2 regions of the Paenibacillus sp. OAS669 genome follow, and region 2 is predicted to be linked to the other one. Evidence: riboswitches for the same ligand, from Rfam matches in the RefSeq annotation. Region 2 holds a riboswitch; the other holds the start of a gene.
What was found. Region 2 has a riboswitch for cobalamin ahead of GGC63_RS10940 (ABC transporter substrate-binding protein). Riboswitches for the same ligand answer to the same signal wherever they lie in the genome.
Positions count from the first base shown of each region.

Region 1: it holds a riboswitch for cobalamin, as region 2 does, so the genes downstream of both, GGC63_RS04750 (ABC transporter substrate-binding protein) here and GGC63_RS10940 (ABC transporter substrate-binding protein) in region 2, are expected to answer to the same signal.

Region 1 is NZ_JADBDR010000001.1:1,167,203-1,178,187, forward strand. It holds gene GGC63_RS04715 (cobyric acid synthase) at 1-520, opposite strand, end outside; gene cobS (adenosylcobinamide-GDP ribazoletransferase) at 577-1,401, opposite strand; gene cbiB (adenosylcobinamide-phosphate synthase CbiB) at 1,374-2,357, opposite strand; gene GGC63_RS04730 (bifunctional adenosylcobinamide kinase/adenosylcobinamide-phosphate guanylyltransferase) at 2,500-3,117, opposite strand; gene cobT (nicotinate-nucleotide--dimethylbenzimidazole phosphoribosyltransferase) at 3,137-4,201, opposite strand; gene GGC63_RS04740 (ABC transporter ATP-binding protein) at 4,246-5,067, opposite strand; gene GGC63_RS04745 (FecCD family ABC transporter permease) at 5,110-6,147, opposite strand; gene GGC63_RS04750 (ABC transporter substrate-binding protein) at 6,149-7,177, opposite strand; cobalamin riboswitch at 7,366-7,565, opposite strand; gene GGC63_RS04755 (hypothetical protein) at 7,610-8,152, opposite strand; gene GGC63_RS04760 (aspartyl-phosphate phosphatase Spo0E family protein) at 8,285-8,551, opposite strand; gene GGC63_RS04765 (aminotransferase class I/II-fold pyridoxal phosphate-dependent enzyme) at 8,675-9,865, opposite strand; gene GGC63_RS04770 (Lrp/AsnC family transcriptional regulator) at 9,879-10,370, opposite strand; gene GGC63_RS04775 (hypothetical protein) at 10,647-10,925, opposite strand.
Region 2 is NZ_JADBDR010000004.1:92,983-103,967, reverse strand. It holds gene nrdE (class 1b ribonucleoside-diphosphate reductase subunit alpha) at 1-569, shown strand, start outside; gene nrdF (class 1b ribonucleoside-diphosphate reductase subunit beta) at 596-1,561, shown strand; cobalamin riboswitch at 1,635-1,828, shown strand; gene GGC63_RS10940 (ABC transporter substrate-binding protein) at 1,974-3,569, shown strand; gene nikB (nickel ABC transporter permease) at 3,571-4,512, shown strand; gene GGC63_RS10930 (ABC transporter permease) at 4,509-5,375, shown strand; gene GGC63_RS10925 (ABC transporter ATP-binding protein) at 5,396-6,430, shown strand; gene GGC63_RS10920 (ABC transporter ATP-binding protein) at 6,378-7,163, shown strand; gene GGC63_RS10915 (class I SAM-dependent methyltransferase) at 7,177-7,878, shown strand; gene GGC63_RS10910 (MFS transporter) at 7,965-9,347, opposite strand; gene GGC63_RS10905 (LysR family transcriptional regulator) at 9,463-10,383, shown strand; gene GGC63_RS10900 (MFS transporter) at 10,590-10,985, opposite strand, start outside.

The DNA.
Region 1 (10,985 bases), on a different contig from region 2:
CGGCTTGCACAAGCAGCCTGAGGACATCCTGCGGCAGCAGCCTGCCTGTCGGATTATTCGGAGAACCGAAGAAGAGCATGTCCGAGGCTTCGACGGCTCTTTCCACATCGTCAAGCTGCATGACAAAGCCCTTCTCTTCCCGCAGCATCAGCTCGTGGATGCTCCCGTCCGTTTTATCCACCGCTTCCTCATATTCCGAAAAGGACGGTCTCGCCAACGCCGTCACATGAGGCTTAAGAACCCGAACCGCCAGGTCAATCAGCTCCGCCGCGCCGTTCCCGACCAGAATCGATTCCATGGGTACCTCATAGTGCTCCGCGAGCTTCCTCCGCAGTTCACGCACAGCGGGATCGGGATAAGCGGCGACGTCCCTCCAACGCTCTCTCAATATGGTCTCCACCGCTGCAGGCGGTCCTAACGGATTCATATTCGAGCTGAAATCCAGAAATTCGTCCTTGCCTCTGCCGAACGCCTCGGCGGCCGTCCATAAATCTCCCCCATGCCCGTATCGTTCCAGCATTCAGGCTCCCCCATTCTCTTAAACCATTTTGATAACAACCGGATAAACCGTTTTATCTACGAATGTATGACCATATATAACAATAACAGCAGAAAGACTTCCAAAAGCTCGTTGATAGCCCCGTAGGTATCCCCTGTAAGCCCGCCGAGCTTGCGGCTGATAAATACGGATATCGACACCCCGGCTGCCAAACAGCCCAGAGCCGCTGCCCCTATAATGAGTACGGAAAACAACAAGGACTCTCCCATCATCCATACCAAACAACAGGTTAACAATAGCGCCAAACCCGTGTGAAGGATCACATGCTTCGCTTGCAGGCCGCGGAAGAAAGCCCCTATCCGGTTATGTCCCGTCTCCTCCTGCCTCGCATAAGGCCAGAAGGCAATGGCGACCACCATATACCATCGGCTCCATAGGGCGGCCAGAGGCAGCACGAATAAAGATCCCGCCCATGAGAGCGGCAGCCATTGCTGCAGCAGGGTCCATTTGCACAAAAGAACCAGCACACAGGCAATAACCCCCATCGCGCCGACCCGGCTGTCCTTCATGATCTCCAGCATTTTCTCCCGGGACCGGTAGCTGAAAATGCCATCGGCTGTATCCATTAATCCGTCGAGATGCAGCCCCCCTGTCATGGCGACCCAGAGGGCCAGCAGCAGGGCGGAAGTCACTCCCGGCGGCAGCCAGCCTTGCAGGAGCCAGCCTGCGGCTCCAAGCAGCAGCCCCATTACCGCACCTACTAACGGATAGAAGACGACGCTGCGCCGAAACAGTGCATCGTTATACTCCAATGTAACCGGCACAGGAAGCCGCGTTAGAAATTGAAAGGCTGCGGCACACGCAGCCAACCCTTTTACCATAAAGTCCAGCAATATGCGCACAGCAGCCCTCCTGCAATCAAAATACTAACCCCATAGAGCAGACGAACGGTATTCAATATATCATCCATCCGTCTTTCACGAAGCGGCCAGCCCATTCGTGCCCGCTCGCTGATTCTCCCATGATAAACGTTCACACCGCCAAGCTCGATGCCGAGCGCTCCGGCGACCGCCGATTCGGGAATGCCGCTGTTGGGGCTTGGATGAAGCCGGGCAAACCGGCGAATCGCTTGCGCAGCCCGCAAGGCGGAGCAGCCGCTGGTTACGGCCGATACTAACACCAGAAAGGCACCGGTTAACCGCGCGGGGACCCAATTCATCACATCGTCCCAGCGTGCGGAAGCCCAGCCGAAGAACAAATACTTCTCATTTTTATAGCCGACCATGGAATCCAGCGTGTTGGCTGCGCGGTACAGCATAGCCAGTGGCGCCGCCCCTAGAAACGCATACATCAACGGGGATACGACCGCATCCACCGTATTCTCGGCTACAGTTTCTACCGTTGCCCTCGTAAGCTCGGCTTCGTCGAGCTCCGACGTATTTCTGCCGACAATATAGCCGGTATAGGTTCTCGCTTCCTCCATACGTCCTTGCATCAAAGGAACGTACACCTTCATGGCCGCATCCTTAAGGCCCTTAATCGCTATCGTCGTCGAGATGAACCATGTATTTACCGCGTAGCCCAGCCACGGATGAATGCACCGGGCAGCCCAAAGCAGAAGCCACATGGCTCCAAAGGAAATCGCCAACGTCGATACGGTTAACAGGAAGCCTCTCCATCGTTCATCGGCCTCCGAGCGACGGACTCCCTCCGGGTGAAGCTTGGACTCGACCCAGCGTATCCATTGTCCTATCCGGATAACGGGATGGGTCGGCCAGCGCGGGTCCCCGATGCACCAATCGATCATCATCGCGCAAACCAGCATCACAGCGGTTTCCTGCCAAGAATAAAACAACAACCAAATCCACCCGCCCGTTTGAACTGCCTGATCGCCATTTTTGCTTGCTCAAAGTCAATTCATTGTATATGTAATAATTCCTCTGTCCAAGCCCATCATGCAGATAAGCGGCTGCGAACGAGGATGGGTCCAAATCCGGTGTCTACCATTGGAATTGCCGGCTCTTGATTTCCATCGGAATTCCTGCCGTTACGAGGAACACCTGCTCAGCCTCCCGTGCCAGCCGTTGATTCATGATCCCCGACAAATCCCGGAACTGCCGCCCCAGCTTATATTCCGGCACGAGACCGTAACCAACCTCGTTGGTTACCAGCACCAGATGACGCCCCTGATCAGCGAATCGCCGTCCGGCGGCAGTCAGCTCGTCTACCTTCTGCCTAAGCAGCTGCTCGGCATTGGCATCCTGCTCGTATCGAAGCAGCCAGTTGGACAGCCAGAGGGTAAGGCAATCGACCAGGACAACGGCTCCTTCAGCAGCAATAGGCTGCGGATGCACGTTAGGCTGGCTGCCGGAATGATCAGCCATCTGATCGCACCAGCCGTTTAACAATCGGTCCAGCTCAAACGGCTCCTCCAGCGTCGTCCATGGGAAGCCTGCTTCGTCTCTCTGCTTCCGATGAAGGCCGATCCGTGCTTTCATTTCCTCATCATACGCTTGGGCTGTCGCGATGTAAATGCCGCGCTGCTCAAGCCGCGATGCGTAAGCTTCGGCAAAGGAGCTTTTGCCGCTGCGGGCTCCGCCCGTCACCAATACCAGCATTTGCCGTCCAGCCTTTCCATTAATTATTGGAGGTAGAGATGCCTGCCGAGGCGAAGGAAGCCATCTCCTTCATGATTTTCACCGACGCTTCAATAAGCGGGAAAGCCAGCACGGCTCCCGTACCCTCTCCAAGCCTCATATCCATGCGCAGCATAGGGGACAAGCCCACCGCTTCGAGCAAGCGCGCATGTCCTTGCTCCTGCGATAAGTGCGAAGCGATCATGTATGACGCGCTAAGCGGAGCAATACGGCTTGCTGCCAAGGCGGCCGCCGAGGAGATGAAGCCGTCGATCACAATCGGCCGGCGATGCATCGCAGCTCCGAGGATGACGCCGGTCAACCCGGCGATTTCCAGGCCGCCTACCTTGGCAAGCACATCGATCGGGTCTGCCGGATCAGGCTGATTGACGGCAATCGCCCGTTCAATGACGGCCTGCTTGTGCAGCAGCTTCTGATCGTCGATTCCGGTCCCACGGCCAACCGTAACGCCGACGTCGGTTCCGCTTAATACCGCTAATAGCGCTGAGCTGGCCGTCGTATTGCCGATCCCCATCTCGCCTGTTGCAAACAGGGTGTAACCCTGACCTGCCAGCTCCTTGACCAGGTCCATGCCGGTAACTATCGCCTGAATGGCCTCTTCTTCGGTCATTGCCGCTTCCTTCGCCATATTGCGAGTGCCCTTGCGAACACTTCTCGAAACTAGCCCGGGATGCTCCAAATCCGCATTCACCCCGATATCGACACAGACGACGTCCGCGCCCGTATGCCTTGACAGCACATTAACCGCCGCTCCGCCGTTCAGGAAATTCATCACCATTTGCGGAGTCACCTCAGCCGGGAACGCACTGACGCCTTCTTCGCATACGCCGTGGTCCGCCGCCATCACAATGACGGCTTTCTTCCCCAGCTCAGGCACGACTTGGCCGCTAATACCGGCCAGCTGACGTGCCACTTCCTCCAGCTTGCCCAAGCTGCCCGGAGGCTTGGTCAACTGGTCCAGATGGCGTTCCGCCGCCTCCATCGCCTCCTGATCCAGAGGCTTTATCTCTGACACCGCCCGGTTCAGCCAATCTCTATTGTACATCGTTCGTGTCCCTCCCAAATCTGGTTCCTATATCCTTTAATCTGCTATGAATCGGCCCCGCTCTGCAAAAGAATTTGCGGTACACCGGTAACCGGATGCTTAAGCACGATCGGCTGTGTACGGTATACCCGCTCCAGCAGCTCGCTTCGGAGAACCTCCTCCGGTTCGCCGATCCCTGCTATACGGCCGTTTTGCAGCAATAACAGCCTGCCGCAATATTGCGCGGCCAAATTCAATTCGTGCAGCACGGCGATAACGGTAAGACCCGATTCCTGCTGCCAGGAGCGAATCCAATCCATCATCTGGACCTGATAGCCAATATCCAGATACGTGGTCGGCTCGTCCAGCAGCAGAAGCTTCGGCTGCTGCGCCATAACCTTACCGAGCGCGACGCGCTGCCGTTCGCCGCCGCTCAAGGCGTCGATGCTGCGGTGCTCCAGCGGTCGCAGCTCCAGCCGCTCAAGGATGTCATCGATTAGCCGCTCCGAGTCCACAGCCCCGGCTTCATCGCCGAGCCAGTTTTGAAACGGATAGCGGCCCATCGCAATGACCTCGCGGACGGTAAAACCAAGCGGGGGAAGGGCATCCTGCTGGAGCACGGCCGCCCATCGGGCCAGCTGCTTGCGCGGGTATTCGCACGCCTCTTTACCGTTCAGAAGGACCCGGCCAGCAGAAGGTTTCTCGACGCCGGAGATCAGCTTCAGCAGCGTCGACTTGCCGCTGCCGTTCGGACCGATGATGCCGAAGCATTCGCCCGAGGATACGGAAAAGCTCACCTTATCGAGCACCTGCCTCGAGGAATACGCTAATCCCACACCCTCCACGGCAATAACTTTCTCATCTGCATGAGCTTCCTCACTGTTCATTTCCTGCCGCCCCCCTTCCCTTCAACATCTTGGCATCGTAAATTATTCGTTCGACAATCGCTTGCTTCTTTTTAACAAATAGGCAAAAAACGGAGCCCCCATGAACGCGGTTACCACTCCGAGCGGAATTTCCGTCGGACTCAGGACCGTACGGGCAAGCGTATCCGCCCACAGTACGTAGATTGCTCCCCCGATAAGGGAAAGAGGCAGCAGCAGCCGATAGTCCGGCCCAACGATCAGCCGCAGCAAATGCGGCACAATCAGGCCGACAAAGCCGACGACCCCGGAGACCGACACGGCCGCTGCCGTAATCAGCGTTGCAGCCGCCAGCACAATAAGCTTCGTTCGCTCGACCCTTATACCCAGATAGGCCGCCTGCTGCTCGCCCAAAGCGAATAAATTCATCGCTCTTCCATAGCCGAACAGGATCATGACGCCGATCGCCAAGTAGGGCAGCAGCACAAGCGAATACATCCAGCCCCGAAGCGCCAGGCTGCCCATCAGCCAAAACACAATTTCATTAATAACCTGCTTGGACATCGCGACCATAAACGAGACGAAGGCCCCGAGAAAGGCCTGCATGACGACCCCGGATAAAATCAGGGCTTCCATCCGTATCTTGCCGCCCGTTCTTGCGATAATAATCACAGTAATCAAGGATAGCGCTCCTGTAATGAATGCGACAACCGGAACGGTTGCCGAGCCCAGTAGGGCAAACTGCAGCCCGAACAAGATCAGGAAAGCAGCGCCGACCGAGGCGCCCGAAGAAACCCCCAGCGTATAGGGATCTGCCAGCGGATTGCGCAGCACTCCCTGGAAGGCCGCTCCCGCAATACCCAAGGAGGCGCCGACCAGCACCCCCAGCAGTACGCGGGGCAGCCGGACGCGCCAAATAATCTGCTCGGAGGCCGGCTGCCAATCTACTGGAACCGAGCCTCCGATTCCGGGCAGATGATGCGCCAGAATGCCCCATACATGCAGGAGCGGCACATGAACCGTACCGATGGATAAACTGATCGTCACGGAAAGAAGAAGGAGCAGCACCCCCGCTCCTCCCCATGCCATTAGCTTCCGCTTCATTTTATTTCACCAATTCCGGATAAATGCCTTTGGCTACATCTACCAGCGCTGCTGTAATCCGCGGTCCCGGACGGCTGATCGAGTCCTTATCCAACCCCGCCAGCTTGTTGTTTTTGATCGCATCGACATTAGCCCAGCTGGTCCGCTCTCTAATGATTTGATCCATGGACTTCTTGGAATTTTCATCGATCAGATTTTTCGGGTACAGAATCACTTGAGGATTATCCGCGATCACCTTTTCTTCATTCAGCTTCGCGTACCCGGTAATGTCGGAAGAGACATTAATACCGCCAGCCAAGGTGATCAGCTCATCCATGAATTCTCCCTTCCCTACCGTCCAGCCAGGAGAAAATTCCATGAGCACCCTTTTCTTTTGCTCCGGCTTCAGATCCTTGACGGCATCCGTAACCTTCTGACGCTCCGCCTTCATAGAAGCCACCAGCTTCTCCGCCTGCTCCTGCTTGTCAAAAATTTGTCCGAATTTCAAAATATTGTTCATGACGTCGTCAATCGTCTTGGGCTCTACCTTAAACACATTTACATTCAAGCCCCTCAGCTGCTCGACGGCTGCTGTTTTGAGCGATACGCCCGACAGCACGACATCCGCGTTAGCCGCAATCAGCGCTTCCTCATTCGGCTTCACGATGCTGCCCATCTTAGGCTTCTTCTTCGCTTCCTCCGGATAATCGCAAAAGTCGGATACGCCGACGACTTTGTCGCCCAAGCCTAGAGCGAACAGAGTCTCCGTCTCGCTGGGAGACACCGACACAATCTTGGCCGGCGCCTTTTCAAAGGTAAACTCCTTGCCTGTTGCATCCTTCACTTTCAACGGATATACTGTAGCCTTTGCGTTCGCGGCTGGAGGGCTTGTCTGTTCTCCGCTGCTCGCTTTAGCCGGCTCCTTCAAATCTGCCGTCCCCGAGGGCTTCGTCTCCTTCGGCGCGCAGCCGGCTGCGCTGAACACAAGCGCCAGGCCCAATACGGCCGCCAGCCATTTTTTTCTGCCGCTTCGTTTCATTTCACTCCACATTGTGGTACCTCCCTTTGTCCTTCCATCCCATTGTATCGTTCCTGTTCCATGTCCCGGTTTGCATGCACGTCAAAAACCCTCTGATCCTGATCGCTGCAATTAGGAAGCAGAGGGCATGCGATTGCAGACGCTGTCCGTTATTCTGAACGACAGCGCGTGCAAACGACGCTCCTTTTTCCTCGAAAGGCCCGGTCTATTCCCGATTAGGCAGGTTTCCTGGCTTATGGAGTTGTACGGAGGCCTCGCCTTCCCATTCCGGTTCAGAACAGTGGCAATATGAGACTCTCCCTCCAAAATACAGTGGCGGGACCGCTCCGGATTCACACCGGCTTCCCTTTTAACCTGCCGGCTTGTTAAGCAGACAGGCACCTAGTCGGTAACTCTATGAAATTAAAGTCAGACCTGCCTATGCAGCAGGAACGTCCATTAGGTCTATTTTTGCGCGATGACCTTCATCACCTGCAAGCCTTTTTCCAGATTTTTGGCATTGGCCGGAATGAAGGCTACCAAATCTTTGCCATTCAAATTAAGCTCTGTAAACCATTTGGTTTGTTCCAAAGGAATACCGTACAAATGCTTCTCTTTCTTGGGCGCTGCATTCTTATCCTTGGAATCTACCGGGAGCTCCAGCACGCCTCCGGGAAAATCCTCCTGCTTCGCCACATCATCCAGACTGACATATCCGCCCTGCTGGCCTATCGTTTTAAACTGCTCCGTCGGCACAATAATAATACTGTTATCTCCCGCCGCAATTTCTACAACCAATTTATCCATAGAAAACATCGGCGTGGTCTGAATCTTTACGGTCGGAGCTTCGCCAAGCTTCGTTTGCAGCGCAGCCTGCAGCTTATCTCCCACCTCGTTCGGAATTCCATTGGGGCCTGTCATAAAAATCAATACATCAGCCTTGGGTCCCCCGCCGCAGCCGGCTAGCACCAGCAGCAGCATGATGATGAGCATGAATTTCCCTTTCATGTTCCCTCTCCTTATAGATGCGCTTTCTTGGATTGCTGTTACCCCCAATCATATCATAAATGTCTCGTTTCTTTCAAAACTAGAGATAAAAAAAGGAGAAGGCCGCAGGCTGAAATGTAAAAAAAGGAACCGTTACCGGCTCCTCTTATTTCGATTCATATACTCATTTATCTTTTTGTCCAGGATCATGCTGATCTTCACAACTTCCGGTGAGGTCAAGCATTGCTCGCTCTGAACCAGTCGTTCGAGCTCCTGGCGCAACCTATAAATCTCTTCTTCCAAAGATACGTCAGAAGATGACCGCTTCTTTTTCCCAAAAAACCACTTGGCTTGCTGATTATTCTCTCGAATCCAACCGATTTGCGGGTAATGCCTAAGCTGATATTCCGGAAAAGCCATTCTTCATCCCCCCCTGGCATATCTTTAGATTCGGAAGTCCCATAACCCCAAAGGATATGAAACTTCTATACTATTAAAGATAACAGTTTTTGTCGGAGATGGAAATGACTACTTTTGTCGAAACTATAATTTACGTATAAAATTTCCGATCCTTTCGATCGCTTCCAGCAATTGATTGACGGAAGTCGCATAGGAGCAGCGCACGAAGCCTTCTCCGCCCAAGCCGAACACATATCCCGGCACCGCAGCGACCTTCGCTTCAAGGAGCAAACGCTGGGCAAACTCCTCCGAGCTTAGCCCTGTAGAAGCAATCGAAGGGAAGGCATAGAACGCTCCCTGCGGCTCATGGCACTCGAGCCCGATGTCCCGGAAGCCCTGAACGACGAGCCGGCGCCGTTGGTTATAGGACTCTACCATGCGATCCTTTTCATCCATACCGTTTTTCAAAGCCTCGAGAGCTGCGACTTGCCCCATAGCAGGTGCGCACATGACGGTGTATTGGTGAATTTTGAGCATCGCTGAAATTAGATCCCTATGTCCGCAAGCATAGCCCATCCTCCAGCCGGTCATCGCGAAGGCTTTGGAGAAGCCGCTGACCAGGATGGTGCGGTCCTTCATGCCCGGCAAGGAAGCGAAGCTGACATGCTTCTGTTCGTAAGTCAATTCTGCATAGATTTCGTCGGAAATGACAATAAGGTCGTTTTCCTCAACAATTTTTGCAATCGGGAGCCAATCCTCGTACGTCATGATGCCGCCCGTCGGGTTGCTCGGATAGCACAGAATCAGTACTTTAGACTTAGGTGTAATGCTCGCCTTCAAGGCCTCGGGAGTCAGCTTGAAATTATCCTTCGCGAATGTCTCGATCCCGACAGGAATCCCCCCGCCGATCTTCGTAATCGGAGAATAGGAGATATAGCAAGGCTCCGGAACAAGCACTTCATCCCCCGGGACGATCAAGGCACGCAAGGCCAAGTCAATGGCTTCACTGCCGCCCACCGTAACCAGGATTTCGTCAGAAGGCTCGTACGGCACATGGAACGAATCGTACAAATACTCGGCGATCGCTTCCCTTAGCTCCGGCATTCCAGCATTCGGCGTATACTTCGTATTGCCGCGTTCAAGGGAATACACGCAGGCTTCACGCACGTGCCAAGGCGTGCAAAAATCCGGCTCGCCGACACCAAGGGAAATGATATCCTTGCTGGCGCTGACCAGATCAAAAAATTTGCGGATCCCTGATGGAGGGATTTCTCTCACCAAGGGAGCCAAATAACCCGACATCGACTTTGTAGAAGGCTCATGTTGTTTGATCATCACTCATCATCCTTCACGGGGAGATTAACATACGGCGGTCATCCTCATGATCTTCAAAGGTGATACCGTCCTGCTTATATTTTTTAAGTATGAAATGTGTTTTGGTCGATAAAACGCGGTCTATCGGCGACAGCTTATTGGATACGAAAGAAGCGACTTCCTTCAGCGTTTTCCCTTCGATCTCTACCAGCAAATCATAGGCTCCGGACATCAAATATACGGATTTGACTTCCGGATACAAGTAAATGCGCTCGGCGATCGCATCGAAGCCGCGTCCGCGTTCCGGCGTGATCTGAACTTCAATCAATGCGGTTACCTTCTCGTTGTCCACCTTCGCCCAGTTCACAATCGGCGCGTATTTGATAATGACGTGCGCATCCTCCAATTGCTTGATCGCTTCCGCCACTTCCGCCTCCGGCGCACCCAGCATAGTCGCTATTAACGCCGGGGTTCTTCTCGCGTCTTCCTTAAGCAGCTCAATAATTCGCATTTTAAACTGTTCCATCGGTGGTTAACCCTCCCAAGAGTTGTGCCTTACATTAGCTTCCTTCCAGGTTTTGCGTTAGACAAAACCTGTCTTCCGCTTACATGTCATGGATAGATAAATTATTACTCCATATTACACCCAACCGGCGGCTTTTTGCAAAATAAAATTGCTCTTGCTTGGGCTGAGCCAAATCTGCAAGCCATCCCTTCAACGCAAAAATAGCCCGCAGGGCACAATAGCCTCGGGCTTGCATAAAATCTATATAAGAAATAATAGGCTGCTGTAAAAATGCTATTAACGGTGGATCGATAACAGCCTGCGTATGTTCGCTTCAATCTCGTGGCAGCGGTAATCCTCAAGCACGGTAATTTGCAGCCCGCCTTGCCCATCCGACTCTCCCGTCACTCTTCCGATGCCCACCAGCCGGCCTTTGTCATAAGCGGCGATCACATAAGGGCTCTGGCAGTACGTTTTATACAGAAGTTCCGCATCGGCTGCATGATCCTCGACGGATGCCAGCAATTGCTCAAACTGTCCTTGTGCAGGAGGCTCATTTTCTAATGCTATAATCAAGTCAATCACCATCCTACCTTGTATTGTTCTTTACTTATAATTATACATCTAAATGCATTT
Region 2 (10,985 bases):
TTACGTTTGCAGGCTTCGAGCAATCCGACTATGCGAACGGCACTTACTTCGACCGCTATTTGGAAACGGACTACAGACCCGTTACAAGTAAGGTACAAGAGCTGTTCAAGGATATGCCAATCCCGTCTCCCGAAGATTGGGCGAGCCTGAAGTCCGCTGTACAAGCTTACGGATTATATCATGCTTACCGGCTTGCGATTGCGCCGACACAGAGCATTTCCTATATCCAGAATGCAACGTCAAGCGTAATGCCGATTGTCGAGCAAATCGAAACGCGCACTTATGCCAACTCGACTACCTACTATCCGATGCCGTATTTGAGCAGAGATAACTACTTCTTCTATAAATCGGCTTATCAGATGGATCAGTTCAAGGTATTGGATTTGATTGCCGAAATTCAAACGCATGTGGACCAGGGAATATCCACGGTCCTGCACGTCAACAGCGATGTGACTACGAGACAGCTGGCTCGATACTATATTTACGCAGCTAAAAAAGGACTGAAATCTCTTTATTACACTCGGACGAACCATCTTTCCGTTGAAGAGTGCATCAGTTGTTCCGTATAAGATAAGCTGGAAAGGGAGTTGCAGCAATGAGTGTTTGGAAAGCCGTGAATTGGAACCGTCCAGATGACGATTTTACGGATACATTCTGGAAGCAAAATATTATGCAATTTTGGACGGATGAGGAGATTCCGCTATCCGATGATAAAATGTCCTGGCTGACATTAAACGATGCGGAGCGGGACCTGTACATGAAGGTACTTGGCGGTTTAACGCTGCTCGATACGGTACAAGGCGGCGTCGGAATGCCCAAAATTCTCGAGCTCGTCGAAGGGCTGCAGCGTAAAGCGGTCCTCGGCTTTATGGGGATGATGGAGCAAATCCATGCCAAATCGTATAGCAGTATTTTTACCACATTGGCATCGACGGAAGAGATCGATAGCATTTTTCAATGGATTGAAAACAACCGTTTCCTGCAAGTCAAGGCGGAGACGATATCCCAATATTATAACAACATTCATTCACGCAAAGATTTGTACTTGGCGATGGCAGCCTCCGTACTGCTCGAGAGTTATTTGTTCTATAGCGGCTTCTTTTATCCGCTGTACCTGGCCGGACAAGGGAAAATGACGAGCAGCGGGGAGATCATTAACCTGATTCTGCGTGATGAGAGCATCCATGGGTTGTATGTCGGCATGCTGGCTCAAGAGGTGTATGCCCAATTGGATCAGGACGAGCAGCAAGCCGCTTATGAGACATTGCAAGGACTTCTTCGCTACTTGCACAGCAACGAAGAGCAATATACAGAGGAACTGTATACCGCAGTAGGGCTGACGGGCGAAGTGAAAGCCTTCTTGTGTTATAACGCAAACAAAGCCATGATGAACCTGGGGCTGGAGCCTTTGTTCCCGGAAGAGGATATCAATCCTATTGTCCTTAACGGGATTAATACTCGTACGAAGCAGCATGATTTCTTTTCCAAGAAAGGTAACGGCTATATTCGGACGGTTAACGTGGAAACTTTGACGGACGATGATTTTCTGTTTGGCGACTGATGCTTTATGATGGATGCTTTATGCTTGCCCAAAATGGAATTTTCCTATATGATCAGATAGGTTTCATACAAATTGCATATAAGGGGAACAAGGTGCTTTAGCAGATGCTAAAGCTTAATAGGGAAGTTCGGTGCAACACCGACGCGGTCCCGCCACTGTAATGGAGGAGTCACAGCAACGGTGCCACTGGTCTAGCCATAGACCGGGAAGGCTGCTGATGATGAGGAATCCAGAGCCAGGAGACCTGCCTGTTCTGACAGCACTGCTTTTACCTACGGCTGATAGGGAAGTGTTAAAGACGGCTTGTCGTTTGTTCCTCAACAACCGGGGCATCTTTACCTTTCTAGCTTCACGTCTGGGTAAAGATGTCTTTTTTGTATTTCATTTTAGAAAGAGAGAGGAATTTATAATCATGCATCCTTCATTTTTACGGAGCAAAATGGCACTTCAGCTTGTCCTGTTGACGCTTTGCGTACTACTTGTGATGGCCGGGTGTAGTCCGGCTGCACAGCGTCAGGCTAATTCATCTGCTTCCTCCGGCAGCGTACATCCGGAAGAGGTCGTGCTGGCCGCTCCCCGCGATCTGGCTCCGGGTCCTCAGGATTCCTATTACACAAGTACAATTCTTTATGTTTGGGAGCCGTTAATTACAGCCTCCGAGGATGGACAGCCTGCCCCCAAGCTGGCAAAGTCTTGGAAGATGTCCGAGGACGGCAAGGAATGGACCTTTCAGCTGCGGGAGAATGTTCAATTTCATGATGGGGAGAAGCTGAATGCCGATGCGGTCATCGCTAACTTTAACCGCTACAAGCAAGTAAGTCCCAAGAGCTCGCCGTTCTATACTCTGGATATCAAAAGCTCTTATCCGGGGTTAAAGGATGTCGTCAAGATCGACGATATGTCCTTCAAGCTCGTCTTCGAGAATCCGCAACCGACTTTACTGTATTCGATGGTGAATTTCTCAAGCCCGATCTACAGCCCTGAAAATTTCAATGAAAAAGGCGATTTTAACGGCCTTCCTCAAGGAACAGGCCCTTTCAAGCTGATCGAACATAAGAAGGACCAATTTGCATTGTTGGAAGCTTTCGACGGCTATTATGGTCAGAAGGCTGCCAGCCAACGGATACGTGTTCGCGTCATACCGGATCCTGATACCAGACTTGCCGCTTTGAAATCAGGAGAGATTATGGGGGTTATGGACCTCGGTGCTATTCCTCCGACTCTAGCCAAAGAACTGTTGAAGGATTCGCAATTCGAGCTTTCGGCTACAAAATCAACCATCTCTCATTATCTTCATCCGAATGGAAAAAAAGCGCCTTTTGACAACCCCAAAATGCGTCAAGCCGTTAGCATGATGATAGACCGTCAGCAATTAGTGAAGGAGCTTTACTTGGGTTATCCTGCGGCAACGGTTAATTTTCTGAACAATACCTCGCCGTTTTATAAGGATATCCCATTGGACTATCGGCCAGAAGAGGCCAAGAAATTGGCAGCTGAAGTACTGGGCAATCAAAGAAGAAGCATCGAGTTGATCGTGCCAACTTACGGCTTGGACCGTTATCCTTATAAGGCGCAAGCAGAGCTATTCCAATCCGTGCTGAAGGAATTGCAGCTGGATGTGAATATCCGCATTCTGGATGGGGCCGCCTTTAAAGATGCCCAGGCCAAAGGAGATTATGACCTGGCATTGGCTACGCAAGGTCTTCCGAACGGAGACCCGTATACGTTATTCACCAACTATTTATCCAGCACAGGCTCCAGCAATAAAAGCTACAGCCTTGGCTACAAAAACGACAGAGTGGACCAACTGCTGAATCAAGCAAAAGCCACCCTGAGCATGGACGAGCGCAAAGGCATTTATAATGAGCTTCAAACGATAGCGGCATCCGATTTGCCGACAATTCCTTTGTTCAACGATGCGAGCTTGATTGCTTACAACAAGAAAATTACCGGTTATAAGGCAACGATTTACGGAACTACGCTTCCCGAGCTCAAATGGGCATCGTAACATGATGTATTTCATTAGACGGATAGCAGCAGCCATTCCGGTCATTATGGGTATTTCTTTTATAGCTTTTGCACTAAGTGTGGCTTCGCCCGGAGATCCTGCGGTCGAAGCTTTAAGCATGAATGGGATTAAGGAGCCGACAGAGCAAGAAATTGAGGCGAAAAGGGCAGAGCTTGGATTGAATGATCCCATGTTCGTCCAATATGCACATTGGCTGTGGAAAGCGAGTCACGGGGATCTTGGAACTTCTTATATGACGAAAGAATCCGTAAGCGGGGAGCTACTGCGCCGGCTTCCTGTAACATTGAGTGTTTCAGGGATGGCCTTGGTCATTGCAGTTGGCACAGGAATTCCACTGGGAATGCTCATGGCCATGAAGAAAAACACATCTTTTGACCACACGGCGCGAATATTGGCTTTATCCCTGGTTTCAATCCCCGGCTTCTGGCTGGCCATTTTGATGATCACCGTATTCTCCGAAAAGCTTCACTGGCTGCCTACCAGCGGCTATGGAACCTTTAAACATCTTATTATGCCCGCCATCGTATTGGCAGCCGGAACGAGTGCAGTACTTATGCGCTTAACCAGAGCGGCACTGCTTGAGGTATGGAATCAGGCATATATGGTAACAGCGAAAGCCAAAGGTCTGCACGACACACGCATATTGATCATTCATGCTTTGCGAAATGCCATGATTCCGCTTATTACCGTCATCGGATCCTACTTCGGAGCTATTCTTGGCGGATCGGTCATAGTGGAAGTGATTTTTGCCATACCGGGTATTGGAAGGTTTGCTATGGATGGAATATTTCGCAGGGACTATCCCGTTATTCAAGGGTATGTTGTATTTACAGGCCTTGTCTATGTAGCTTTTAATCTGTTAGTCGATATGTCTTACCTTGTCATTCATCCGCAAATGAGATTGGGAGGGAAGCTTCAATGAAGCTGAAGTTTACCTCTATCAGGCTACCAGGCCACAGGGTGATGCTGAAGGGGGCTGCCGGATTCGCTTGCTTAGTGCTTTTATTGATCCTCTTATGCAGCTTCCTGGCGCCGTGGATCGCACCGTATGACCCCAATCAGGTGAATATGTCAGAACGGCTGGCACCACTTTCTCCCGAGCATATCCTCGGGACGGACACATTGGGCAGAGATGTGTTCAGCAGACTCCTTTATGGAGGAAGGGTATCCATACTGCTTGCCATCGCGGTAACGGCTGTCACCATGGCGTTGGGACTTATCATTGGAACGATAGGGGGCTATTGGGGAGGATGGATCGATGATCTCATCCAAGGCATCGTGAGTATTTTTCAAGGCTTGCCGGGGCTTGCTTTCATGCTGGCTATAGCAGGGACCCTAGGGCCGGGGATTAAGAGCCTGTTTATTGCCCTTATCGTAACCTCGTGGCCGGATTTCTCCCGGGTGGTCCGTGGGGAAGTCATGAAGATTCGCGAGGAGTCTTATGTCGAAGGCATTCGTGCCTTAGGAGCTGGACATCATTATATCATCGTCCGTCACATCATTCCTAATATGATAGGACCGTTACTCGTATTATTTACGATTCGGATTGGCCGGGTTATCTTATCCATCGCTTCGCTAAGCTTTCTCGGTCTGGGGCTCCAGCCTCCCGCAGCCGATTGGGGCGTTATGGTGAATGATGCAAGGCCGTACTTTCGAAGCTATGCCCACCTCATGCTGGCACCAGGACTCTGTATTGCAGTTGTCTCATTATGCATCAATTGGATAGGGGATCATCTTAGAGACAGGCTCGATACCAAATCGTCTCAGGAAAGATCGTTACTTTAAATGGAAGGAAGTGGTGAATCATGGCCCCGCTACTTCAAATTCAGAATGTGACAGCATCCTTTCGGACGAAAGAAGGGATGGTTCATGCCGTGAAGGGGGTTTCCCTTGATCTGCATCAAGGACAAATCTGGGGATTGATCGGTGAAACCGGCAGCGGGAAATCGGTTATGGGCCTTAGCATTCCCGGTCTTCTTCCCGATACCGCACAAGTAACAGGATCCATTATGTTTAAAGGACAGGATGTACTGAAGCTGGAGCCAAAAAGCTTGCGCAAATGGAGAGGCAGTGAGATCGCGCTGATCCCGCAAAATCCGGCAACCTCCTTGAATCCCGTTCTGACGATCGGGTATCAGCTGAAAGAATCCATGGTCAGATACCGGACAGATAAAAGACGAAAACAGCTCCATACAGATGCTGTACAGCTCTTGTCGCGTTTGCAAATGCCGGAACCGGAGCGTAAAATGGGAAGCTACCCTTTTCAGCTTAGCGGCGGAATGAAGCAGCGGGTTCTTGCCGCCATCGGCATGTGCGGTCATCCATCGCTTATTATTGCGGATGAACCTACCAAAGGCTTGGACGCCATGGTCAGATATCAGACAGTGGAAGTGATGAGGACAGTCGCTCAACAAACGGGTGCGGGAATGCTCGTCATCACGCATGATCTGCATGTAGCGGAATCGTTATGCGATAGGATCGGCGTCATGTATGCAGGCCAAATAGTAGAGCAGGGCGACGCTAAGGAGCTATTCCGCAATCCGAAGCACCCCTATACCCAAGGGCTCCTCGGATCGATTCCCGGCCGGGGGATGGTGCCTATTCCAGGTACAAGCATGGGAGTCTCTGAGACGAGCACTGGCTGTTCGTTTTATAGCCGATGCAAGCATAGACAACAAGAGTGCAGCATGGAAATGCCTGAATTGTATTCGTTGTCCACAGTCACAACCCCGGGCAGCTGTACGGGCACTGAACAAGCAGAAGCAAGTAAAGCGAGGTGTTTTCTCTATGATCCGAGTCGCCAACCTGAACAAAACCTTTCAAACCGGCTGGCTACATAAATTCAGTTATAGGGCGGTTCAAAATATCTCGTTGAACATAGAGTCTGGCGAGACCTTGGGCTTAATAGGAGAGAGCGGCTGCGGCAAATCAACGTTATCCCGACTCATACTAAAGCTTCTTCCTTGCGATCCTGGGGGAAGCATTGTTTTTAATGGCGTCGATATTACGTATTACACGATGAAGCAAATGCAGCCGCTTCGCAGGCAAATGCAGATCTTATTCCAGCATCCGGACTCCGCATTAAATCCGCGTCAAACGATAATTCAAAGCATGCTGGAGCCGATTACGTTGCATCGCTTGATGGATAAAGAAGAGGGCTTGGCTAAGGTCCTTGAGCTGATGGAGTTAGTTGGACTTCATCGTGATCTTCTGTACAGGTATCCCCATCAAATCAGCGGAGGACAGATCCAGCGGGTCGTTATTGCCAGAGCCCTGACCCTGGAGCCCAAGCTCTTAGTCCTGGATGAGCCCACTTCGATGCTGGATGTCTCCGTTCAAGCGCAGGTCGTAGAACTGCTGCAGCATATTCAAAAGCAGTATCAAATGTCTTACCTGTTTATCTCCCATGACTTGGACCTCGTTCGCCATACTTGCAGTCGAATTGCGGTGATGCATCAGGGATGCATAGTAGAGCTCGGGGATAGCGCCGCTATATGGGAGCAGCCCGAGCATCCTTACACTCAACAGTTAACAGAGGCGTTTAGAGCCTTTTCTTCCTATTCCATCATGTAAAGGAGATCAGCGAATGAATCATATTAATACGACTATTTCAGCAATGCCATCTGAATATTGGATTCAAGCCTGGGAGCAGGCGGCAGCCAAAGACTGCAGGGTGGGAATTGACGCGGAGGAAGAGAGCTATTGGGTCGAAAACGCACCCGCCTATGATGAGCGGAATCCGTTAGCTCCCTATACGCAGCCGATCATGAATACCATTTATGAGTACCTTGCGCCGGATGACCATCTCCTTGAGATCGGGCCGGGAACAGGCGGGTTCACGCAATTGCTTGCTCCTAATGTCGGTGAGATCACCCTGATTGAACCGTCGAAGGCAATGTACAAGGAGCTATGCAGCAGCTGGCCGACGAGAATCGGTTCCTTTCCAGAAGCGATTATCAGCAAATGGGAGGAGGCACCTGAGCATAAGGCAGACATCGTATTTGGTGCGAATGCCTTTTACCGGATTCGGGACATGAAGGCAAGTCTGTTGAAAATGCACGAAACTGCACGCCGGCACGTCTTTCTTATCCAGTCTATCGGCAGGCCCTTTGCAGGTCCGCTTCAAGTCAAGGAGATGGAAAAGGAACGCGCGGATGCATTATCTGATATTTTGCATGAGTTGAATATTTCACATTCATATGAACGTTTTCCGATAAAGCGAAAGAATGGAATGATCCACGACGTTGCTTTAATCCATTGGAGATCTGATCAAAACCGCCAGAAATAAGGCGGTTTTTGTTTTTTAGCATAATATATTGACATCCGCGGTCGCTGAATGCGAAAAATTCGATTTGTCGATGCGGGGTTATCTCACTAATCTGCTGCTTGCTCAGATCCCCGGCGGCGCAGGCTCATGAATACCAACGACAACGCAACTATCGTGAGGATGATCCCCAGCAATCGAAATCCCTCGAAGCTGAACTTCCCTCCCATCACGATACCTATCAACAATGAGGAGAGAATGGTTCCGAAATATCTCGAAGTATTAAACAATCCTGAGGCTACACCGATGATTGGTTTTGGCGAGCTTTGAAACAAGGCTGCTTGCATGCCGACATTGTTCAACCCGTTACTAATTCCGAAAGCAGCTAATGCCAGACATACGCTAATAACCGGCGAAGCTTGATTCAAGGTCACAATCCATATGGACCCCAAAGTCATTAATATAGCGGACACTAGTAAGGCCGGTCGAGGACCTGATTTATCGATCCATCGTCCTGCCAACGGTGAAACAACGAGCGAGCATAAGCCTAAACTTAGCATCAGAATCCCGGTATGGAATTCGCTGACATGCCGAACCAGCTGCAAGTAGGAGGGAAGCCCGAAGAAGATCGAGTAAAACAGAACGTTAACGAGCATGAATTCGACGTTGACCCAAGTTATCGCTGGATACTTGGCGAATGTGCGCAAAGGAATGAAAGGCGATGACGTTGTTAACTCATGTCGCACAAAAACTAAAAGCAGCACAAGACCTATCAATCCGACAGCGACATTGAATAACGAAACATGTCCTGTGGAATTTGCTGATAATAATCCAACGAGCAGGGCAACCAGACCCGCTGCGAAAAGCAAGATACCCGGTACATCCATCATACTCATCCATTTCCGAAAGGACATGCTGCTTTCAACCTGTGCCGAAGCTCTGTCCTCGGGAATCGTCCTCCATGCCAAAAAAAAGCTCGCCGCCGCAAACGGAATATTGACGAAAAAGATTGCATGCCAATCCCACCAGTGAATCAAGACCCCTCCAATAAACGGTCCAATGGCTGCTGCTCCGGAGAGGAATATGGACAATACGGATAGCGCAGTCGCTTGCTTCTCCGTAATATGAATTCGTACAATAGCCATTCCCACGGCTACCATCATGCTGGTTCCGACGGATTGCACAATACGGAATACGATGATCCACCCAAAATTCGGAGATATGGGAGCTGCTAAGGAGGCGGCGAAGGCAATCAGTAGCCCGGTAAGAAATATCTTCTTGCGCCCGAATAAGTCACTAGCTTTTCCCATGACGGGTTGGGCAATGGCACTCGCAATGTAGAAAGAAAATATGATCCAGGAAACCGTAGTAAAGTCGAGCTGAAACACATTTTGCAGCCTTGGAATAGCAACCGAAACCATGGAAGAATTTAAGGGGTTCATCAGGATCCCAAGTCCTACAGAAATCATTAACCACCAACTGCGGGCATTCATTATTAAGCTCCCCCTAAAATGTTTTAATGCTATCGTACATGAAATCAGTTATTTACTCCAACGCATTTTATGTTATGATTTCATTGACTTGAGGGAATGAATGGAGGGCAAGAAAATGGAACTCCTTCAATTGCAATATTTTATTACAGTAGCCCGATTGGAGCATGTGACCGAGGCTGCACGAAGTCTGCACGTTACGCAATCATCACTGAGTAAAACGATTCAACGCCTGGAGGAGCATCTTGGAGCTCCGCTATTTGATCGAACAGGAAGGAATCTGCGTCTCAATGAATTCGGAAGCCGCTTCCTTCGCCGTGCGGAAAGGGCTTTGTTTGAATTGGAGCAGGGGAGACAGGAGATTGGCGATTTGTCCAGCCCGGAGCACGGCACGCTCAAATTGGCGGTAACCACTGCGGGCACGCTGCCCCAGATCCTGCGAGAGTTTCGGAAAAGGCGGCCTCATATCCAATTTCATGTTCAAATGCTGACCACACAGGAAATGGTTACCCTTCTTCATCGAGGAGAGGTTGATTTATGTCTATCCTCTCCTCCAATACAAGAAGATGATATTGAATGTCAAATGGTGTACAACGATCCCATACTCATTGCTGTTCCAAAGGGGCATCGGCTGGCAGAACGAAGCAGCGTTTCTTTGAAAGAGTTAAAGGATGAATGGTTTGTCGGTGTAAAGGAGGGCCACGGTACTCGCGATTTAGTGGACTCTGTATGCCAATCGGTTGGATTCGAACCCAAATATGTATATGAAGGGAATGAGCCTGCGAGGCTGAGCACTCTTGTGGAAGCCGGAATTGGTATTGCCTTCATGCCAAGCACAGTAAGGAATTCGCGGGAGGACATCCACTATCTCCAAGTGGAGGATTGCGGATTGGTAAGGGAAATTGCTTTATTATGGCACAAGGGGCGGTATATTTCACGTGCCGCTCAGGAATTTCGTGAGGTCGTTGTAGAGTATTTCGATGCGATATCCAAACAGACTACAGGAACACCTATAGAGGCGAAACCAACTCAGGGATAGAGAAAGGTGCCTCTTTAAGTCTCCTACAAAGTGGGGTCATGGGTTAAATTTGGTGTTAAACTTCAAGTTGAAGATGGTCGCAAGGGCATTTCGTGGACTTGAACTTTACGATATTTAAAATTATAGCGACAGGAGGGATAAAGTTGCTGCCATGTAAGACTACCGACAACAACTTTATCCCGCCCCCGATTTTTAAACAATTACGGTTACTGTACAGCCCTCTCCGCATTCCTCCAAAATAAACCGCCGATCATGAACGTTCCAAGGGATAGAATAAGGCATACGGCTGCGAAGATACCGATAGACGAATATCCGCCATACTGGACGTAGAGGATGCCGGCCACCCAAGACCCGAGCGTGTTCGCTCCATTCATGGTCGAGTTGGCGAGGCTCGAGATCGTACCCCGAATCGAGGCGTTAAGTGAGGTGAGAGCCTCCATCACAATTGGGAAAATAACTCCAAGCGTCGCAAAGATGACTAGAAATACGCTTGCTACTACCGGCACGTTTGTTAAATGGGGTGCCGCCGTGTACAGGATCACGAGCAAGAGCATGCCCGTGATAACGGTCCTTACATGGCCCAGCTTTCGAGTTACCGCCGA